DNA from 3 places in the Streptomyces sp. NBC_01257 genome. Region 2 is predicted to be linked to each of the others. Evidence: riboswitches for the same ligand, from Rfam matches in the RefSeq annotation. Region 2 holds a riboswitch; each other region holds the start of a gene.

Region 1 (2,243 bases), 7.9 Mb from region 2:
GGCCGAGCGGCTGGTCGACATCGCCAAGGGATGGATCACCTGGCAGGCCCGGTCCGTGATCGTCGAATGCCGTGAACGGTGCGGCGCCCAGGGGCTGCTGGAGAACAACGGGATGACCGAACTCGTCACCGGGGTCGAGGGCGCCATCACCGCCGAGGGCGACAACGTGGCCATCCACTCCAGGGCCGCCGCCGGAATGCTCTTCGACGCGGAACAGGACACCGGAGACGAGCCGCCGGCCGGTCCCCTGAGCGGAGACCTCGACGACCTCCGCTTCCTCGGCCGGCTGCTGTACAAGGTGGAGCGCATCTGGTTCGCCCGGGCGGCCGCGCGCCTCGCCGCGGTACCGGACGACGACCCGCTGACGCGGTGGAACGCGGCCGCCGGAGCAGCGCTGCGAGGGGTCGAGGCCCACGCGTACCGGCAGGCGGCCGACGCGTACGGGACGGCGCTCGCGGAGCTGCCCGCCGGTGAGGCCCACAGGACGCTGGGCGACCTGGCCCGGCTGTTCGCGCTCCGCTGGATCGCCCGCAACAGCGGGGACCTGCTCGCGGCCGGCCACCTGACCGCCGGTCAGGCCGACGGACTGACCGACGCCACCGAGGAGCTCATCGCCGCCGTGAGCGGCCGGCTGCCGGAGCTCGCCGACTCCTTCGCGCTGCCCCCGGAGCTCCTCGCCGACTGGCCCATCGCAGGAGCGCGCTACACCGAGGCCTACGACGACCCGGGCGCCTCCTGGCACCGCGATCCGGCCCGGGAATCCGCCGGGGACGCCCGATGACGGGCGGCCCGCCGCGCGCGGCGCACGGCCGGCTGCCCCGGGCGGCGGAGGCGGTCCAGGGGCTGGGCGTCGGTGTCGTCCTGCTGGCGTTCTGGGGCACCGCGGCCGTGCTGTCCCGAGGGCGCGAACGGCTGCGCACCCAGGGTGGCGAATCGGTTCGCCGCAAGGCGTAGCCGGGCCGGCCGGTGGCATGCGGGCAGGCCCCGCACCACCGGCCGCACCGCCGCTGAGCTGCACGGAGGCTCGTGGTAGCGTGCCGGAGCCAGTCGAACTCCACGTAGGGGTCAGGGAATCCGGTGCGAATCCGGAACTGACGCGCAGCGGTGAGGGGGACGGGCGGGGCCACGGCCACTGGGAGACCCACGGGTTCCCCGGGAAGGCGCCCCGTCCGCATGAACCCGAGTCCGAAGACCTGCTGGCACCCGCGGTCCGGGACCGGATCGCGGCACTCCGTACACCGGGCCCCGCGCATGGGCCCAGAGACGCCGAGGTACTCCGTGCCGCCCATAGCCGGCCACGCCCGCTCCGCCGCCCTGCTCACCGCCGCACTCCTGCTGCTGACGGCCTGCGGCGGCGGCGGGGACAGCTCCGCCGCCAAGTCCGGGGGAGCCGACGGCTATCCGGTGACCCTGAAGAACTGCGGGCGCACCGTCACCGTGCCCGCCGCCCCCCGGCGTGCCGTCCCGGTCGACCAGGGGTCGACCGAGATCCTGCTCTCGCTCGGGCTCGCCGACCGGCTCGCGGCCACGGCCACCTGGACCGACCCGGTGATGAAGGGCCTGGAGAAGGCCAACGCCGAGGTGCCCAGGATCGCCGACAACCGCCCCTCGTCCGAGAAGGTCCTCGACCAGGAGCCCGACTTCGTCAGCGCCTCCTTCGAGTCGACGCTCGCCAAGGGCGGTGTCGCCCCCCGTGAGCAGTTCGAGAAGCTCGGCGTCCCCACCTACGTCTCGCCCGCCGACTGCACCGCCAAGGACAACAGCAAGGACGGCGACGGGGTCCGCACCGGCGCCCTGACCATGGACAGCGTCTACACCGAAGTACGCGACCTGGCCAAGGTGTTCGGCGTCCCGGAACGCGGCGAGAAGCTCGTCGCCGACCTGCGCACCCGGGTGCGCGGGGCGACGAGCGGCATCGACGCCTCCGGCACGTCCCTCCTGTACTGGTTCGCCAACTCCGAGGCCCCGTACCTGGCCGGCTGCTGCGGTGCGCCCGGCATCATCACCCGGGAGCTCGGCGCGAAGAACGTCTTCGACGACACCCACGAGGAATGGCCGCAGATCAACTGGGAGACCGTCGCCGACCGCAACCCGGACGTGCTGGTCATCGGCGACCTGACCCGCAAGTCGCAGACCGCCGAGAGCGCCGCGAAGAAGATCGCCTTCCTGGAGTCCAACCCCGCCACGAAGAACATGGACGCCGTCCGGCACAAGCGCTACGTGCTGCTCAGCGGCCAGGCCAT
Region 2 (2,243 bases):
GAAGCCGGTGACGAACGCGTCACCAGCGCCGTTGCTGTCCACGACCGGCGCCGGCGGCACGGTCGCCGGGACGTGGTGCGGGTCCCCGCCGCCGTCCCGGGTGAGGACGTAGGAGCCCTCCGCGCCGGCCGTGGCGACCACCGTCGAGGCACGGCCCTCGCGCAGGATCTCCCGCATCAGGGCGGGGGCGCGGTCGCCGGTCGTCGCCGCGCTGAAGAAGACCAGATCGGACCGGAGCGCGAACTCCCTCTGGTGGTCGGCCAGTCCGTCCCAGTCGTGCAGATCCGTCGAGACGGGGAGGCCGAGGGCCTCGATGTCGTCGTAGAGGAAGCGCGTGAAGTTTGTAATGGACAGATGCACATGGCGGGCGCGCCGCAGCCGGGGAAGGTAGAAGTCCCGCGGCATCCGCAGATCCGCCGGATCGCGGGCGTCGTAGAAGGACATCCGCCGCCCCGTCGCGTCCACCAGGTTCACCGCACGGCGGGTGCCCGCAGCCGAGATCAGCGGGTGGAACTCCACATCGCCCTCGGCCAGCCGCTCGCGCACCCGCGTGCCGGTCCAGTCGTCGCCGATGCAGTCGAGCAGCGCGACGTCCAGCCCCAGCGCGCGGGCACCGAGCGCCACGTTGCCGCCGGTCTGACCGGGCCACTCCTCGATCGGACCGACCATGACGGCGTCGGCGAGCGGAACCGGGAGGGAGTCGACGCGGACGATCGTGTCCACCCCGCTGCCGCCGACCACCAGGACGTCGTATTCGGATTGTTGTCGGGCCACTGTGCCGCCTCTCTGTACCCGCCGTGATCAAGTATGGCCGAACGCCCGTACACCCGTCCGTCCCGGCCGAGGGTCCGCCATGTGAACAGTGCCGTGGAGTGCGCGGACGTCCTCTAGGGTGGGCGGTGCAGCTGGTTCGCCCTGTCCGCCAGGCAGGCGCGTCGCAAGAGGGAACCCGGTGGGAATCCGGGACTGCCCCGCAGCGGTGAGCGGGAACGACCGCCGTCATACGCACTGGATCCGAAGGGTCTGGGAAGCGACGGCCAGTAGGTGTCTGCCTCGGCAGACGTGCCCGCGAGTCCGAAGACCTGCCCGCTGCCCGCGTCCGAACCCCCGGAAGCGGAGATCTCGGTGACCTCGTGGGCGGGTCGGCGGCAGACAGCGGGCGGACGGCACCGAAACGGTGCGGTGAACCGCCCGGTCCGTCACACCTTCGCGCCCTCGTCCCGGTCCGGGATCCGCAGGAGACACGCTCGCGAAGGAGAGCTACGTGACATCCGAACCCACCACGGCGACGGCAGCGGCCACCGTGTACGGCTACCCCCGCCAGGGCCCCGACCGTGAACTGAAGAAGGCGGTCGAGGGCTACTGGAAGGGCCGCGTCACCGCCGACGCCCTGCGGGAGCAGGCCGCCGCACTGCGCCGGGCGAACTGGCGGGAACTCGCGGCCGCCGGCCTCGGTGAACTCCCCACCGGCGACTTCTCGCTCTACGACCACGTCCTGGACACCAGCGTGATGGTCGGCGCCGTCCCGGAGCGCCACCGGGCCGCCGTCGCCGCCGATCCGCTGGACGGGTACTTCGCGATGGCCCGCGGCAGCCGGGACGCAGCCCCGCTGGAGATGACCAAGTGGTTCGACACCAACTACCACTACCTGGTGCCCGAACTGGGCCCCGACACCGTGTTCACCGCCGACTCCGCCCGGCAGGTCGCCGAGTTCCGTGAGGCCGCGGACCTCGGTCTGACGGCACGTCCGGTCCTCGTCGGCCCGGTCACCTACCTGCTGCTGGCCAAGGCGGCCCCCGGCACCCCCGCGGACTTCGACCCGCTGTCCCTGCTGGACCGGCTGCTGCCCGTGTACGCCGAGGTGCTCGCCGACCTCCGGGCGGCAGGCGCCGGCTGGGTGCAGCTCGACGAGCCCGCCCTCGTACAGGACCGCACCCCCGCGGAACTGGACGCCGTCGCCCGCGCCTACCGGCTGCTCGGCGGGGCGGACGACCGCCCGAAGCTCCTGGTCGCCTCCTACTTCGGGCGGCTCGGCGAGGCCCTGCCCGTCCTGGCCCGCACCCCGGTCGAGGGACTCGCCCTCGACTTCACCGAATCCGGCGCCGCCAACCTGGCCGACCTCGCCGCCGCGGGCGGGCTGCCCGGCAAGCGGCTGGTCGCCGGCATCGTCAGCGGCCGCAACATCTGGATCAACGACCTGGAGAAGTCCCTCGCCACGCTGGGAACCCTGCTCGGCCTCGCCG
Region 3 (2,243 bases), 5.8 Mb from region 2:
CTCGTTCGACGAGTCGTCGATGTTCTCGATCAACGCCATGGAGACCGCGCCCTGGTCCGTCACGGAGCACAGCGCCGCGCCCTCGACGAAGCCGCGCCCCTCGCGGTCGTAGCTGTCGAGCAGGTCCAGGGGTCCGAAGCCGGTCCTCGACGCCGCCTCGCAGGACTCGAAGGACTTCGGGAGTCCGTCCCGCAGGAGGCCCACGCGGGTGTTGGGCAGTGCGCGCAGCCGGTAGTTGTTGCTGTCGTTGCAGGAGTCGGGCCAGTAGAGGAGTTCTGCCCCGCCGGGGTCCTTGGCCACGCCGATCAGGTCGCCCTTGACGAGGGCTTCCACCCGGCTCATGCCGTCGTCGAGGTCCACCAGCTGCTGTTCGTCCTGGTTGCAGGGGGCGGGGGCCAGGCCCCACATCGTCTTGACCGCGTCCCCGTACCCGGCCGGTGCCGTGAGGTCGGTGTCCGCGGGGGCCGTGTCGCCCGGGCTCGGGGATACCGAAGGCTTCGGGGTCGCGGTGGGTGATTCGGTCTCCGCCGAGGCGTGGTCCGGGCTGGACGGGGCCGAGGGCTCGGACCGCGGGCTGCTGGAGGCGGGGGCCGGGGACGCTGCGGGGGCGGGGTCGGGGTTGTTGCTGAAGATCACCGTCGCCACGATGCCGATCATGGGGATCGCGATACCGCCGACCCACCACGCCCACCTGGGCGGATCCGTGCGCGGTGGCGCCGGTGGCACGGGGGGATGGGGCGGCGGGGTGCCCGGCGGGCGGGAAGGGGGCGGGGGGAATCCCCCGGTACCTGTCGTCATGCCCGTCCGCCGCCCCTCAACCCGCCTGATTCATAAGCCGGTTGCAGTTTAACGATCACTGTTCGAAAGGGCCATGGACTATTCCGGGCGTTCCGGGCGGGCAGCCTCCGTCGCCGCGCCGCCCCCGCCTCCGGCGCCCGGGCCGGGGGCCTCAGCGGCCTCCCGGTAGAGTGGGCAGGTCGTCATCATGCCCGTTCAGGGGGAAGCCGGTGCGAATCCGGCGCTGGCTCGCAGCCGTGACCGCGTCCACGCGGAAGTCGGAATGCCCTGTCCGAGTTGTGACCGGCTCGTGCCGTCGGGAACCCCCGGCGGCCGGCACCGTCGAGGTATGCGGAGCCGGAGCTGGGTGCCTGTGTGTGCCTGTGCCCGGTTCCCCCAGGAGAGGCCCCGCCCGCCATGACCGTACGCCGCAGCGCAGCCGCGCTCGCCGCCACCGCCACCGTGCTCTGTGCGGCCGCAGCCCCGGCCGCAGTCGCCGCGCCGTCCCCCTCCCCCTCGCCGTCCGTGGCCCTGCCCTCGGGGCTGTACGGCACGAAGGACCCGACGTACGACGGGGTCTGGCGGCAGTCGCTGGCCTTCGCCTCGCAGCGCGCCGTGGGCGTCACGCCCGCCGCCAAGGCCGTCGACTGGCTGATCGGGCAGCAGTGCGACAGCGGGGCGTTCCCCGCGTACCGTCCGGACCCGTCCGTGGCCTGCGACGACAAGACCATGATCGACACCAATGCGACCGCGGCCGCCGTACAGGCGCTGCACGAGGTCCGCGGGCACGAGGACCTCGTGCACAACGGGGTGTCCTGGCTGAAGTCCGTACAGAACAAGGACGGCGGCTGGGGTTACACCGCCGGCGGCCCGAGCGACGCGAACTCCACCTCGATCGTGATCGGCGCCCTCGCCCGGGCCGGGGAGAAGCTCGGCGATGTGACGACGGACGGCGGCAAGACGCCGTACGACGCCCTGCTCACCTTCGCCATCCCCTGCGGCGGCAAGGACGGCGGCGCGTTCGCCTACCAGCCCGACAAGGCAGGCAAGCTCGTCGCCAACGGTGACGCCACCGCGGCCGCGGTCCTCGGCTCGCTCGGCAAGGGGCTCGTCGTCGGGAACAACGCCGCCGTCAAGGACCCCACCTGCACCAAGGGCGCCGTGGCCAAGCCCGAGCAGGCCGCCCAGAACGGTGCCTACTACCTCGCCGGCGCCCTCGCCGAGTCCGGTCACCTCGACTCCCCGCCGATGCCCGGCGCCGAGGACAGCGCCCCGCAGCCCGACTTCGGCAACACCGCCGACGCGGTCGTCGCGCTGTCCGCCTCCGGCCACAAGGACAAGGCCGCCGCCTCCGTGAAGTGGCTGGAGAAGAACTCCGCTGCCTGGGCGAAGGAGAACGGCCCCGCCGCGTACGCGCAGCTCGTCATGGCCGCCCACGCCACCGGCACCGACGTCCACGACTTCGG

The links. A riboswitch is a leader RNA that binds a small molecule or an ion and turns the genes downstream of it on or off. The one in region 2 is predicted to bind cobalamin.
Region 1: linked by a shared signal. The riboswitch ahead of OG408_RS03775 (ABC transporter substrate-binding protein) and the one ahead of metE (5-methyltetrahydropteroyltriglutamate--homocysteine S-methyltransferase) in region 2 are both predicted to bind cobalamin.
Region 3: linked by a shared signal. The riboswitch ahead of OG408_RS12160 (prenyltransferase/squalene oxidase repeat-containing protein) and the one ahead of metE (5-methyltetrahydropteroyltriglutamate--homocysteine S-methyltransferase) in region 2 are both predicted to bind cobalamin.

What each region holds. Positions count from the first base shown of each region.
Region 1 is NZ_CP108472.1:841,859-844,101, reverse strand. It holds gene OG408_RS03785 (acyl-CoA dehydrogenase family protein) at 1-781, shown strand, start outside; gene OG408_RS03780 (hypothetical protein) at 778-954, shown strand; cobalamin riboswitch at 1,028-1,215, shown strand; gene OG408_RS03775 (ABC transporter substrate-binding protein) at 1,252-2,243, shown strand, end outside.
Region 2 is NZ_CP108472.1:8,711,609-8,713,851, forward strand. It holds gene OG408_RS37880 (carbohydrate kinase family protein) at 1-744, opposite strand, end outside; cobalamin riboswitch at 889-1,104, shown strand; gene metE (5-methyltetrahydropteroyltriglutamate--homocysteine S-methyltransferase) at 1,265-2,243, shown strand, end outside.
Region 3 is NZ_CP108472.1:2,869,243-2,871,485, forward strand. It holds gene OG408_RS12155 (hypothetical protein) at 1-657, opposite strand, end outside; cobalamin riboswitch at 949-1,084, shown strand; gene OG408_RS12160 (prenyltransferase/squalene oxidase repeat-containing protein) at 1,195-2,243, shown strand, end outside.